Regions from separate parts of the Synechococcus sp. N19 genome, predicted to be linked through region 2. Evidence: predicted binding sites of a transcription regulator. Region 2 holds the regulator's gene; each other region holds the start of a gene.
What was found. The regulator NtcA, encoded in region 2, controls nitrogen genes in cyanobacteria. The targets are predictions, from matches to a motif close to GTANCNNNNGNTAC.
Positions count from the first base shown of each region.

Region 1: the regulator NtcA is predicted to act here: its motif matches at 1,244-1,257, upstream of DXY02_RS07520 (circularly permuted type 2 ATP-grasp protein).
Region 3: the regulator NtcA is predicted to act here: its motif matches at 2,111-2,124, upstream of DXY02_RS07545 (molybdenum cofactor guanylyltransferase).
Region 4: the regulator NtcA is predicted to act here: its motif matches at 1,704-1,717, upstream of glnA (type I glutamate--ammonia ligase).

Region 1 is NZ_UCNR01000011.1:41,005-44,185, forward strand. Features, by position in the region: gene DXY02_RS07515 (sodium:solute symporter family protein) at 1-1,053, opposite strand, end outside; gene DXY02_RS07520 (circularly permuted type 2 ATP-grasp protein) at 1,370-2,845, shown strand; gene DXY02_RS07525 (alpha-E domain-containing protein) at 2,839-3,181, shown strand, end outside.
Region 2 is NZ_UCNR01000007.1:139,287-142,467, reverse strand. Features, by position in the region: gene DXY02_RS04050 (cob(I)yrinic acid a,c-diamide adenosyltransferase) at 1-344, opposite strand, end outside; gene rph (ribonuclease PH) at 490-1,233, shown strand; gene ntcA (global nitrogen regulator NtcA) at 1,292-2,008, shown strand; gene DXY02_RS04035 (DUF3084 domain-containing protein) at 2,036-3,181, shown strand, end outside.
Region 3 is NZ_UCNR01000011.1:45,831-49,011, forward strand. Features, by position in the region: gene DXY02_RS07535 (redox protein) at 1-359, opposite strand, end outside; gene DXY02_RS07540 (GTP 3',8-cyclase MoaA) at 439-1,482, opposite strand; gene DXY02_RS07545 (molybdenum cofactor guanylyltransferase) at 1,479-2,075, opposite strand; gene DXY02_RS07550 (NarK family nitrate/nitrite MFS transporter) at 2,338-3,181, shown strand, end outside.
Region 4 is NZ_UCNR01000015.1:92,543-95,723, forward strand. Features, by position in the region: gene DXY02_RS09170 (class I SAM-dependent methyltransferase) at 1-102, opposite strand, end outside; gene glnA (type I glutamate--ammonia ligase) at 217-1,638, opposite strand; gene DXY02_RS09180 (allophycocyanin subunit beta) at 1,845-2,369, shown strand; gene DXY02_RS09185 (alanine--glyoxylate aminotransferase family protein) at 2,465-3,181, shown strand, end outside.

The DNA of each region.
Region 1 (3,181 bases), on a different contig from region 2:
GAAGTACACATCCTCTGCCAACAGATCGGCGGTGGATGCCAGCAACGAATCCAGGGTGGAGGTGAGCGAGGCAAACACCACCACAAACACCAGAGCAGCGCCACCGGCCCCGAGCAGATCGGCTGCCATCACAGGGAACACCATGTTCACCTGCTCGAGGGGCAGCTCACGGGCCAGGGCCACGAGGCCAATGGAGCCCGTCACCATCGGCACGCTCATCCAGGCGATTCCCCCCAACACGAAGGAGGTCATCACCACCGAGCGCCGGCTGGCGAACACCCGGGACCACCAGATGTTGTTGTGAAACACCTCGCCCATCGAAAAGAGAGCGGAATTCCAGGCGATCAACAAGCCCGCCGGCAGCAGCAGATCAAGCCGATCGGGATGCCGGGCCAGCAAGGAGGCATGCACCTCAGGCATCGGGAATTGACGGAAGGCAAGCACCGCCACCACCGCCAGCAACACCATGATCAACAGCGACTGAATGAAATCGGTGCCGATCACAGCCCGCATTCCGCCGAACAGGGTGTAGACGGTGGCCACACCAATCACCACCACCATTCCCACGTGGTAATCGAAGCCTGAAAGGGCCTGCAGCAGCAGGCCAGCACCCATCGCCTGGGTCATCAGAAAGCCCAGGGTGTAGATCGCGGTGATCAACATGAACACCCACCAGGCCAGACGCCCGTAGCGCAGGCGAATGAAGTCGCCGCTGGTGCGCCCGTTGGGCATCAACTGCTTGATCCGCGAGGCCAGGGGGGCGAACAGAATCAGGCCAAGCCCGGCCAGGGCATAGCTGAACATGCCCCAAAGGCCAGTTTCGTAGCCGAATTCAGGAGCGAGCAGGGTGGTGTTGCCGGTGACCCAGGAGGCCATCAACGTGGCCGTACTCAGGGCCAGCCCGATGTTGCGCCCCGCCAGCATGTAGTCGTCGGCATTGCCTTGACCACGCCGGCCCCAGGCAATCCCCAGCGCCACCCAAAGAACAGAGAACAGCACCACCAACGCCCAGGCGATCCCGGGCTGAAGGAAGGGAACCGAGTCAGCGGACATCCGTCGACCCCCTGCGGTTCCAGTACAGGTGTCCGCGCAGAATCATCACCACCGTCGCCGCAGTCACAACGGCACCAAGGGCAAAGATCAGTCGCGCCCAGAGCAATTCATCCAAGGCGAAGAGCGTTTGAACTCCAGAAACAGATAAGCAAAGGAGGCAGCCTGCCCTGGCCCTGTGCCCTCGATTCAGGTGCCTACGGATACCCAAACAACAGGCGATCAGCGTCCTCTTGCCTGAAATTGCGGAATGTGTAGCAACCACCACCCGAAGTGGAGTGGGGCGACGCCTTGGATACATCTCGCTTGTGCGATCAGGATGTTCACCGACTACAAACCCACGGTCGGCTTCGACGAATATTTCTGCGGTGAAACTGCAAGGCCGCGTGACGAACTGGCCACGTTGCTCACATCACTGGGGCAGATGGGATTGCCCGAGCTCAACCGCAGCCATGCCTCGGCCAGTCAGCTGCTGCGTCGCCTCGGCGCCACGTTCCGCCTCAACGATTCCGGGCTCAAAGGCAGCGAACGAATCCTCCCCTTCGATCCCTTGCCCCGGCTGATTGGCCGCAGCGACTGGATGACCCTGGAGCGGGGATTGCTGCAACGCCTGGAAGCCATCGACTGCTTCCTCGCCGACATCTATGGCCCCCAGCAGATTCTCAACGACGGTGTCATCCCGAGGGAAGACGTTGAAAGTTCCTCCGGTTGGCGACCTCAGATGCAGGGAATCAGCCTGCCCCTCACACGTTGGTGCCACATCTCCGGGCTCGACCTGATCCGCGACGGCCATGGCACCTGGAGGGTGCTGGAAGACAACCTGCGCTGCCCATCCGGTGTGGCCTACTTCCTCGAGAACCGTCGGGTGATGAAACGGTTGTTCCCTGGCCTGTTCGAAGGCCGTGCCGTTCAACCGATCGACGCCTATCCCTCCCATCTGCTGCGCACCCTTCAGGACCTGGCGCCCTGGAGTGACACCCCCCGCGTGGCGATCCTGACGCCCGGGGTGTTCAACAGCGCCTATTTCGAGCACAGCTATCTGGCTCAGCAGATGGGCATTCCTCTGGTGGAGGGACGCGACCTGGTGTGCGAAGACGGCCGGGTGTGGATGCGCAGCACCAACGGCCTCAAGCCCGTGGATGTGATCTACCGCCGGATCGACGACGATTTTCTCGATCCCACCGTGTTCCGCCAGGACTCGATGCTGGGGGTGCCGGGCCTGATCGACGTGCTGCGTCAAGGACGGGTCGCCATCGCCAACGCCCCTGGCACCGGCGTCGCCGACGACAAGCTGATCTACGCCCACGTGCCGGCGATGATCCGTTATTACCTCGATGAGGAGCCGATCATCGAGAACGTTCCCACCTATCTCTGTGCCCGACCGGACGACCAGCGCTACGTGCTCGAACACCTCGAGCAGCTGGTGGTGAAGTCGGTGGCGGAAGCCGGGGGCTACGGAATGCTGATCGGCCCCCAGGCCAGCCGAACGGAGCTGGCGGACTTCGACACAAAGATCCGTTCGAATCCCCGCAACTTCATCGCGCAGCCCACGCTGCAACTCTCCACCGTGCCGTCCCTCAGCGACGGGGAGCTCTACCCCTGCCACGTGGATCTGCGCCCCTACGTGCTGCGCGGCGCAAGCAGCTGGGTAAGTCCAGGGGGGCTGACGCGCGTGGCCCTGAAGCGCGGCTCGCTCGTGGTGAATTCGTCCCAGGGCGGCGGCTGCAAGGACACCTGGATCGTCGACAACCAACGGATGGCGGCACCGCAACCCCAGGAGGTGATGCCGTGCTGAGCCGCGTTGCCGATTCGCTCTACTGGATCAACCGCTATCTGGAACGCGCCGAAAACATCTCGCGATTTCTGGAAGTGAGTGAAGCGATGGCACTGGACTGTCCTCCGGGCAGCGCCGAACCCTGGCTGCCGCTGGTGGAGGTGACGGGGGATCGCCACCGCTTCGATAGGGCCTACCCCGATGCCACGCCCAAACAGGTGGTGCACTTCCTGCTGCGGGACCGCAGCAACCCCAACAGCATCGTGAGCTGCATTGCGGTGGCCCGGGAGAACGCACGACAGATCCGGGATGTGATCACCACGGAGATGTGGGAGCAGATCAATGATCTGCACTGGA
Region 2 (3,181 bases):
CCCGGCGAGGAAAGGCAGAGGGGCACTTCCGGCCGCAGCCAGACGAGGCCTCCGCAGAGCTGCACCCGGCCGGCCGGTCCCTGCTGCACGCCCCCTTTGAGGAACTGACTGATCAGAACACGACTGCCCAAGCCGGCAGCTCGCATGGCCTGGCTGAGAACACTGGCGAAACTGCCTCGATAAGGCGCCGTATGCACTTGCAGCTGCCCTTCGGGAGCCACCAGATGTAGGGGTGGCGGATCAGAGACGGCAGGCAAGGGCCTCAGGCCCGCCCGTTGCAAGGCCTGCTGATCCCGATCCAGGGAATTTTGGAAGGATTGGGGGTCGGCGAGGCTTGTGGTCATCACGGAAGCATCTGTCCGGGCGACCCCGGCAAGACCTTGAATGTAGCGGCGAGATCACATTCCACAAGGGGATTGACACCACCCATGGTGTTTGGACAGGGCGAGAACCAACCGCCTGCGAGGCTTGACAAACTGCACACCACCGATGAGCCAATCCCCTGAACAACGCACTGATAGCCGTCGCCCGCAGCAGTTGCGACCGTTCTCGGTGACCTGGAATCCCATGGGGTTTGCCTTGAGCTCCCTTGTGGTTCACACCGGCCGAACCGCTGTTCTCTGCAGCGTTTGCTTGGAGGACAAGGTTCCCCGCTGGCGCAAGGGAGAAGGATTGGGATGGCTCAGCGCCGAATACCGGTTGCTGCCCGGATCCACCCCACAGCGGCAATCACGGGAGCTGATGAAACTCTCGGGTCGCACCCAGGAAATTCAGCGGCTGATCGGCCGAAGCCTGCGCGCCGTAATCGACATGGAGCGTCTAGGGGAGCGCACCTTGCTGATCGACTGCGACGTGATCCAAGCGGACGCCGGCACCCGGACGGCCTCGATCACCGGGGCTTGGCTCGCCCTGGACCAAGCCTGCCGATCCCTGGTGGACCAGGGAGTGCTGGAGCAATCGCCCCTGATCGATCAGGTGGCGGCTGTATCCGTTGGCTTGGTTGATGGCCAGGCCTTGCTGGATCTGGACTACAGTGAAGACAGCCGAGCCGAGGTGGACCTGAACGTTGTGCAGTCCGGCGATGGCCGTCTGCTGGAAATCCAGGGAACTGCGGAGGGTGCGCCCTTCAGTCGCAGCCAACTCAATGAGCTGCTGGATTTAGCAGAGCCGGGATTGACATCCCTGATGCAGGCGCAACGCCAGGCCTTCAACGAGCACAGCAGCGTTACGTAATAACCGCTACATGGCGGCCACCGCCGGCTCCGTAACTTCGCCACACCAGGGGGTTGTCATGACCAGTAGCCGAGGTTTCAGCCGATACGCCCCGCAGATGGTGGCTCCAGCTCCCAGCGCAGAGCCCGCCAACCGTTCTCTGCTGGAGATCATCCGGGATCTCGATGGCGCCAGCAGTGAACTGGTGGATCGCAACAAGACCATCTTTTTCCCTGGAGATCCCGCAGAACGGGTGTACCTGATCCGCCGGGGGGCCGTTCGTCTGTCCCGCGTCTACGAATCGGGAGAAGAGATCACCGTGGCCCTGCTCCGCGAGAACAGCCTCTTCGGGGTGCTGTCACTGCTGACAGGCCAACGGTCCGACCGCTTCTATCACGCTGTGGCCTTCACCCGGGTCGAAATGGTGACGGCACCAGCGACCTCCGTGAAGGCCGCCATCGAAGCAGACACCAGCGTTGGCCTGCGCTTGCTTCAGGGTCTCTCCAGCCGGATTCTGCAGACCGAGACGATGATTGAAACCCTCACCCATCGGGACATGTCATCCCGACTGGTGAGCTTCCTGCTGGTGCTTTGCAGGGACTTCGGCGTGGCAGATCAGCTGGGCATCACCATCGACCTGCGCCTGTCCCATCAGGCCATCGCTGAAGCAATTGGCTCAACACGCGTCACAATCACGCGTCTGCTGGGAGACTTGCGTCAATCCGGTCTGGTTCAGATTGACCGCAAGAAAATCACCGTTCTGGATCCGATCGCGCTGGCCAAACGCTTCAGCTAGGCCTGCCATCGCCCGACTTGTGCAGCGATGAGCGGCTGGGCACTGATTCTGGTTCTGTTGGTGCTCGGGGGCGTGCTGTCGACCCTGGGCGACCGCTTGGGCAGCCGCGTCGGCAAAGCGCGACTGAGTTTGTTCAGCATGCGCCCACGGCGCACCGCCGTTTTGATCACGGTGTTGACCGGCAGCCTGATCAGCGCACTCTCACTTGGCCTGATGCTTCTGGTGAGCCGGCAGTTGCGGGTGGGCCTGTTTGAACTGGATGCCCTGCAGGAGAAACTCCAAGACAGCCGTCAGCAGCTGAAGGCAGCCGAGCGGGAACGGGACAAGACCCAAACGGAAACCAAACGGATCGCCATTGAGCTCGAGCAATCACAGCAACGGGCCAACACCCTGCGCCTCGAACTGGCTCCTCTTCAGAAGGAGCTGGCCCAACTCGAAACCGAACGTGAACGTCTCAGCCAGGACATCGCCTCCCGCGATGCGGACATCCAGCGCACGGAAGCCGAACTCAACAGCGTTCGCAGCCGCATCCGTGCCGGTGAGCAGGAACTCAAAGAACTGGAACGCAATCTGGTCGCCTTGCGGCGTGGATCGGTGGTGATCAGCAGCGGACAGACCTTGGCAAGAGCAACGGTTCGACTCGATGCTCCGGACCAGGCCAAACAGGCTGTCGACAGGCTGTTGCAGGAGGCCAATCTCAACGCCTACGGGAAAGTGCGACCTGGCGAAGCACCAGAACGCCAGTTAATCCGCGTTCCGCGCAGCGATGTGGAACGCCTGCAAAGCATCATCCGCAAACCGGAGACCTGGGTGATCTCGCTGCGCTCAGCCACCAATGTGCTGCGGGGTGAAACAGCGGTGTATGCCTTCCCAGAAGTGCGTCCGAACCGGCCGGTGACCCAACGCGGAGATGTGCTGGCCACCACCACACTCCAACCGAATGAACGCACTCCAGAGGGCATTCGCACACGGCTGAACCTTCTCTTGGCCTCGGCCTATGCCGAGGTGCAGCGGCGGGGGTCCCTGACCGAGGGCCTTCAATTCGATGGATCAGCCCTCTCCCAACTGGCCCAGACCCTGATGGAAGGACCGAGCCAAAGCGTGGTCTTGGACGTGATTTCCGCAGGGGTCAGCGACAGTGCCGATCCCGTCGTCGTCTCCATTCAGGCCTCC
Region 3 (3,181 bases), on a different contig from region 2:
TCACGAACCGCCTGGTTCAGAACGACGGAACCATCGGGATCGGAGATCGAGCGGTGGAAAGTACCTGGAGGGATGCGAAGGATGTCACCACCGCTCTCAAGCCGAACGATGTGGAACGGCTGTTCCCAGGCCAGGTTCACCAGAAAGAAGGTTCTGCCGCCGCTTGCCGCGAGCAGATTGTCTTCTTGATGAGGATGGAGATAGAACTGCCAGGCTCCGCTCTCCGGATCGTTGGGGGGCGACACGGCGGGGCCGCTGTGAATCACCAGGTCGCGCGCGTTCGAGGTGTTCACGGTGACGTCGAAAAAACGAACCGACGGAGTGTCGCGGAAGCGCTCGTAGGCCAGCAGTTCAAACATGTCGATGGACCCTTCGGGATCCTTCAGCTGCCCAGTTGTACCGAGAGCATCAGGCAAAAACGGTGACGATCACGACGGTTCAGCCCCCCAAATACGCCATTTCCGCATGGGTTGACGCAACGGCGGCTGGATCACGCTCCTCGCTATAGCGGTCTTGACGCCGCTGCCAGATCTGGCGCATGGCCTGCTCAAGCTGAAGCTCCGACGCGAGCGCGGGCTTGAGATCGGTGCCTTCAGCGGAGAACAGGCAGGTGAACGCCTGCCCATCGGCGGTGACACGCAAGCGGTTGCAATCCCCGCAGAACGGCTCACTGATGGAGGCGATCACACCGATGGATCCGGCGCCATCGCCATAGCGCCAACGCCGGGCCGTCCCACCCCGCGGTCGACCCAGCGGTTCAAGAGGCCAACGAGCATGAATGCGCTCCACCATCTGCTCCGCCGGCAGCACCTGGTCCAGCATCCACTGGTTGCGGTTGCCCACATCCATGTATTCGATCAAACGCAGCTCCATCCCCTGCTGCCTGGCCAAACCGGCCAATGGCAACAACTGATCGTCATTGATCCCCCGTTGGATCACGGCATTGAGCTTGAGCTCACCGCATGAGGGGTCAAAGCCAGCGGCGCAGGCCGCCGCGATGCCGTCCTGCACCTGGCGCACCAGGCGGTCTCCAGCCACGGCACCACCCTGGAGACCAGCCATGCGCGCCGCTGCCTCCCCTTCCGCCGCATCCAGGCTGATGGTGATTCGATCCAGCCCTGCGGCACGCAACGCCCGCGCCATCGGTTCCGACAACAGCACCCCGTTGCTGGTGAGCGCCACGGCCTGCAAACCAGCGATCGGATCCGAACGATCCCGCCGGGCCTGGGCCACCGCCTTCAACAACGGCAACAAGCGCCGGCTCAACAACGGCTCTCCACCGGTGAGCCGCAGCGTCTGTGCCCCCAGGCGCGCGGCCACACGAATCACGCGCATCTGCTGCTCCAGCGTGAGCAAGCCAGGGGGCTCCTCCACATCCGGACAGCAGTACGGACAGGCGAGATTGCAACGGGCCGTGAGCGACAACCGCAACACCCCGATGGGCCGGTTGAGGCGGTCTGCGAGCGGCAACGACGTGCTCATCCCTCCAACGCTGCCAGATCTGCAGGGCAATTGGCATTGACCAACGCCTCTTGAGGCAAGCGCACCGCCTGATGGGGAACGCAGGTCAACCAGTCCATCCAGCGCAACTCTCCGCGTTGCAGTTGCTGATCAAGGCAGGAGCGGAAGGGAGAACCGGAGGGGATCACCGCCAGCAACGGCTGCAGCCGTTGCCCGTCATGGGCCACCGCTGCTTGATCCGGGGCACGATTCCAGGCTGCGATCAGCTGCTGGACAACGGCGGTGCGCAAACGGGGCATGTCCACCGGCAGCACCAACAAAGCCTCCCCAGGCCGAGACGGCAACAGCCTGGCCAGCGCCTGCAGAGGGCCATTCCAGGGAGGGGGCTCCAGCACCACGGAACATCCCGGCCGGTGGGCCAGCAGCTCTGCGTGGGCGGCATGACGACTCAACACCTGCACCGGATGACCGAGCGGCAACAGCTGGTCAACCAGGGCCGTGAGCCAGACACCACCGGAGGGGTGCGGCAAGAGGGCCTTGTCACGCCCCATGCGACGGCTGCTTCCGCCACTGAGCACACAAACCCGCAAGCCTTGATTCACATCGTCGACCAACAATCTGCACCAGCAAAGTCCAACAACCCACAAAAGTTGCAACCGCTACCAAACCGCTGCGGCACAAGATCACCTGATCCGATCAATCAGCCCCGTTGATGTTTGCCCGGAAACACAAAAACACAAATCGGTAACCAATCTGACCAAACAAGGGGCCGGCGAATTGATTAACTGCGCGGGTCAAACGGATTCTCTTTTCGACCGTTTTGCCATCCCCGGGCACCTTTCCTTTTGAAGCCCGAGGTTCCTTCTCTTCTCCTCAATGCTTGGCGACCTTTGGTCGTTCCAGGGCAGGTACCGAACCCTTCACCTGACCTGGATCGCCTTCTTCCTGACCTTCGTGGTCTGGTTCAACCTGGCCCCTCTGGCCACCACCGTGAAAGCGGACCTGGGTCTGACCGTTGGTCAGATCCGCACAGTGGCCATCTGCAACGTGGCCCTCACCATTCCGGCGCGCGTGCTGATCGGCATGCTGCTGGACAAATTCGGACCCCGGATCACCTACTCCTCGATCCTGGTGTTCTCGGCGATTCCCTGCCTGCTGTTTGCGTCCGCTCAGGACTTCAACCAGCTGGTGGTAGCCCGTCTGCTGCTCTCCATCGTTGGCGCCGGCTTCGTGATCGGCATCCGCATGGTGGCCGAGTGGTTCCCACCCAAGGAAATCGGCCTGGCAGAAGGCATCTATGGCGGCTGGGGCAACTTCGGCTCCGCCTTCTCCGCCCTCACCATGGTGGCCCTCGCTGGCTTCCTCTCCTTCTCCGGCGGTTTCGAACTGCCCACCGGCGCTGTTCTGAACTGGCGCGGTGCGATCGCTCTGACCGGCATCGTCTCCGCCTTCTACGGCTGCTTCTACTTCTTCAACGTCACCGACACCCCCCCCGGCAAGACGTATCAGCGCCCTGCGAAAACCGCAGGTCTGGAAGTCACCTCGATGCGCGACTTCTGGGGTCTGCTGGGCATGAACGTGCCCTTCGCAGCCATCCTCTGCGTGCTCTGCTGGCGCCTGTCCAAGGTTGGCTTCCTCACCGCAAGCACCTACCCCCTGGCCCTCGGTGCCGTTGCCGTCTGGTTTGCCTTCCAGACCTGGGGAATCATCCGCACCAACC
Region 4 (3,181 bases), on a different contig from region 2:
CTCCATCAGCTTGGTGCTCAGCTCCTTGTGGGCCAGGCCCGCGATGCTTTTGCCTTGCTGAAGCGTTTGGTACGCAAGCTTGCTCAGGGGCGTTGACGCCATCGCGGATTCAGACAACGGAACCATTCCAACGAATGAGGCGCACAATCGCGTGGCCAGCAGTCCACAAAAAAACCCGCCTCCTTGGAGGCGGGTCGTTGGATGCACGGACGCTGATCAAGCGTCGTAGTACATGGTGAATTCGTGGGGGTGAGGCCGCTGGCGCAGCTGCTGCACCTCCTCGTACTTCAGGTCGATCCAGTTGTCGATGAAGTCGTCGCTGAACACACCGCCAGCGGTGAGGAAGCCGCGATCGGCATTCAACGCTTCCAGGGCACCGTTGAGGGATGCGGGGACCGTGGCGATCTTCGAGAGCTCTTCAGCCGGAAGTTCGAACAGGTCGCGATCTTCGCCATCACCGGGATCGATCTGGTTCTTGATGCCGTCCAGACCAGCCATCATCATGGCGCTGAAGGCCAGATAGGGGTTGGCGAGGGCATCGCCGGAGCGGAACTCGAGGCGCTTGGCTTTGGGGCTCGGGCCGGTGAGCGGGATCCGCACGGCGGCAGAGCGGTTGCCCTCGGAGTAGACGAGGTTCACCGGGGCTTCGAAACCGGGCACCAGACGCTTGTAGCTGTTGGTGGTGGGGTTGGTGAAGGCCAGGAAGGCGGGGGCGTGCTTGAGGATGCCGCCGATGTACCAGCGTGCCGTCTGCGAGAGGTTGGCGTAGGTGCCTTCGCCGAAGAACAGGGGCTGACCGCCTTTCCAGAGGCTCTGGTGCACGTGCATGCCGGAGCCGTTGTCGTTGAAGACCGGCTTGGGCATGAAGGTGGCCGTCTTGCCGTACTTCTTGGCCACGTTGCGCACGACGTATTTGTACGTCATCACGTTGTCGGCGGCCTGGATCAGCTCAGCAAATTTCATGCCGAGTTCGTGCTGACCCGCGCCTGCCACCTCGTGGTGATGCTTCTCGGTGGGAATGCCCAGCTGACCCATCAGCAGGAGCATCTCGGAGCGGATGTCCTGGGCGGTGTCGTTGGGAGCGACAGGGAAGTAGCCCTCCTTCTCCTGAATCTTGTAGGCGAGGTTGCCGCCTTCTTCGATCCGTCCGGTGTTCCAGCCCGCTTCGATCGTGTCGACGCTGTAGAAGGAACCCCCTTCAGCCGAGTTGTAGCGGACGTCGTCGAAGAGGAAGAACTCCGGCTCAGGACCGAAGAAGGCCATGTCGGCCAGGCCGGTGCTGGCCAGATGATTCAGTGCCCGCTGGGCCAGGGCACGGGGGCAGCGCTCGTAGGGCTGGCCGGTGCGTGGCTCCTGAATCGAGCAGATCATGCTCAGGGTTTTATGCCGGTAGAAGGGGTCCACCCAGGCCGTGTTGGCGTCCGGGACCATGGCCATGTCGGAGGCCTGGATGCCCTTCCAGCCGCGGATGGAGGAGCCGTCAAAAGCCAGGCCTTCAGTGAAGGATTCTTCCTCCAGCAGATCGGTGCACACCGTCAGGTGCTGCCACTTGCCGTGCAGATCGGTGAATTTGAGGTCGATCAGTTCGATGCCTTCGTCCTTGATCTGGCGCAGGACGTCCTGGGGGGATTTCGACATAAGAAGGGACTGCTCGACTGAATTGTGCAGTGATGTGACCGTATACAGCCACAAGACACCATTTTGTATCAAGGGGTACGTTTCGGCTGCTGGAAGGCGACTGCGTAACCGTTTCTGTCAACTTGGCTGAAATGCAGGCATGCCAAAGGATCTGCCCGCCTCAACGGTGTTAGCTTCCGCTGGGAATCCTCTGGAGATTCAGGGACATGCGCGATGCAATCAGCGGTCTGATCGGTCGTTACGACCAGCTGGGTCGCTATTTCGACCGCCCGGCGATCGACAGCATCAATGTGTATCTGGATGAATCTGCGCTGCGGATTCAGGCCGTAGAGCTGATCAACGGATCCTCGGCCGAGATTGTGCGTGAGGCCAGCCAGCGCCTGTTCCGGGATGAACCCGACCTGTTGCTGCCTGGCGGCAACGCCTACACCACCCGTCGGCTCGCCGCCTGCCTGCGGGACATGGACTATTTCCTGCGTTACGCCAGCTACGCCCTCGTGGCAGGTGACTACACGATCCTCAATGAGCGTGTGCTGAACGGACTCGACGACACCTACAAGAGTCTCGGCGTTCCCACGGGCCCAACGGTCCGCAGCATCGTTCTGCTGGGAGAGGTTGTTTCCGAGATGCTTCTGGCTAACGGTGCTGCATCCGATCAGCTCGCCACCGTTCTTCAGCCGTTCGATCACCTGGCCAAGGGCCTGGGTGAAACCAATGTCCGCCAGCGCTGATCCAGCACGCTCAACGCAAGATCTGAACAGATTGCAATCAAGCCTCCCCCACCCCTTCCAAGGGGCGTGACTGCGTAGGCTCATCACTCGAACCAATGAACAGGGCTTTGGCGACGACGAACTCACTCCTCTCTGTTGACGATCGTCACCGCAAAGCCTTTGCACCGATCGGCACACCCGACCGCCTCCTGCTTGGACCAGGCCCCTCCAACGCCCATCCAACAGTTCTGAAGGCTCTGTCGCGAACCCCGATTGGTCACCTTGATCCTCTCTATGTGGATCTGATGGGCGAAGTGCAGGAACTGCTGCGTTACGCCTGGCAAACCGATAACCGCCTCACGCTTCCGATGAGCGGCACCGGCAGTGCTGCCATGGAGGCAACCATCGCCAACACCGTCGAGCCTGGAGACACCGTTTTGGTGGCGGTGAAGGGATACTTCGGCCTGCGACTGGCTGACATGGCCGGCCGCTATCGCGCTGAGGTGAAAACCATTGAAAAACCCTGGGGTGAGTGGTTTTCCCTCGATGAGCTGGAAGCTGCCCTGATTGAGCACAGGCCCGCCATCCTGGCGATGGTCCATGCCGAAACCTCAACAGGTGTCTGCCAACCCATGGAGGGCATCGGCGACCTCTGCCGGAAGCATGATTGCCTCCTGCTGCTCGACACCGTCACCTCTCTGGGGGGCGTTCCGCTCTACATCGATGAGTGGAAAGTCGATCTTGCCTACAGCTGCAGCCAGAAGGGCCTGAGCTGCCCTCCCGGTCTCGGACCCTTCACCATGGGCCCCCGTGCCGAGGCCAAGATGACAGCC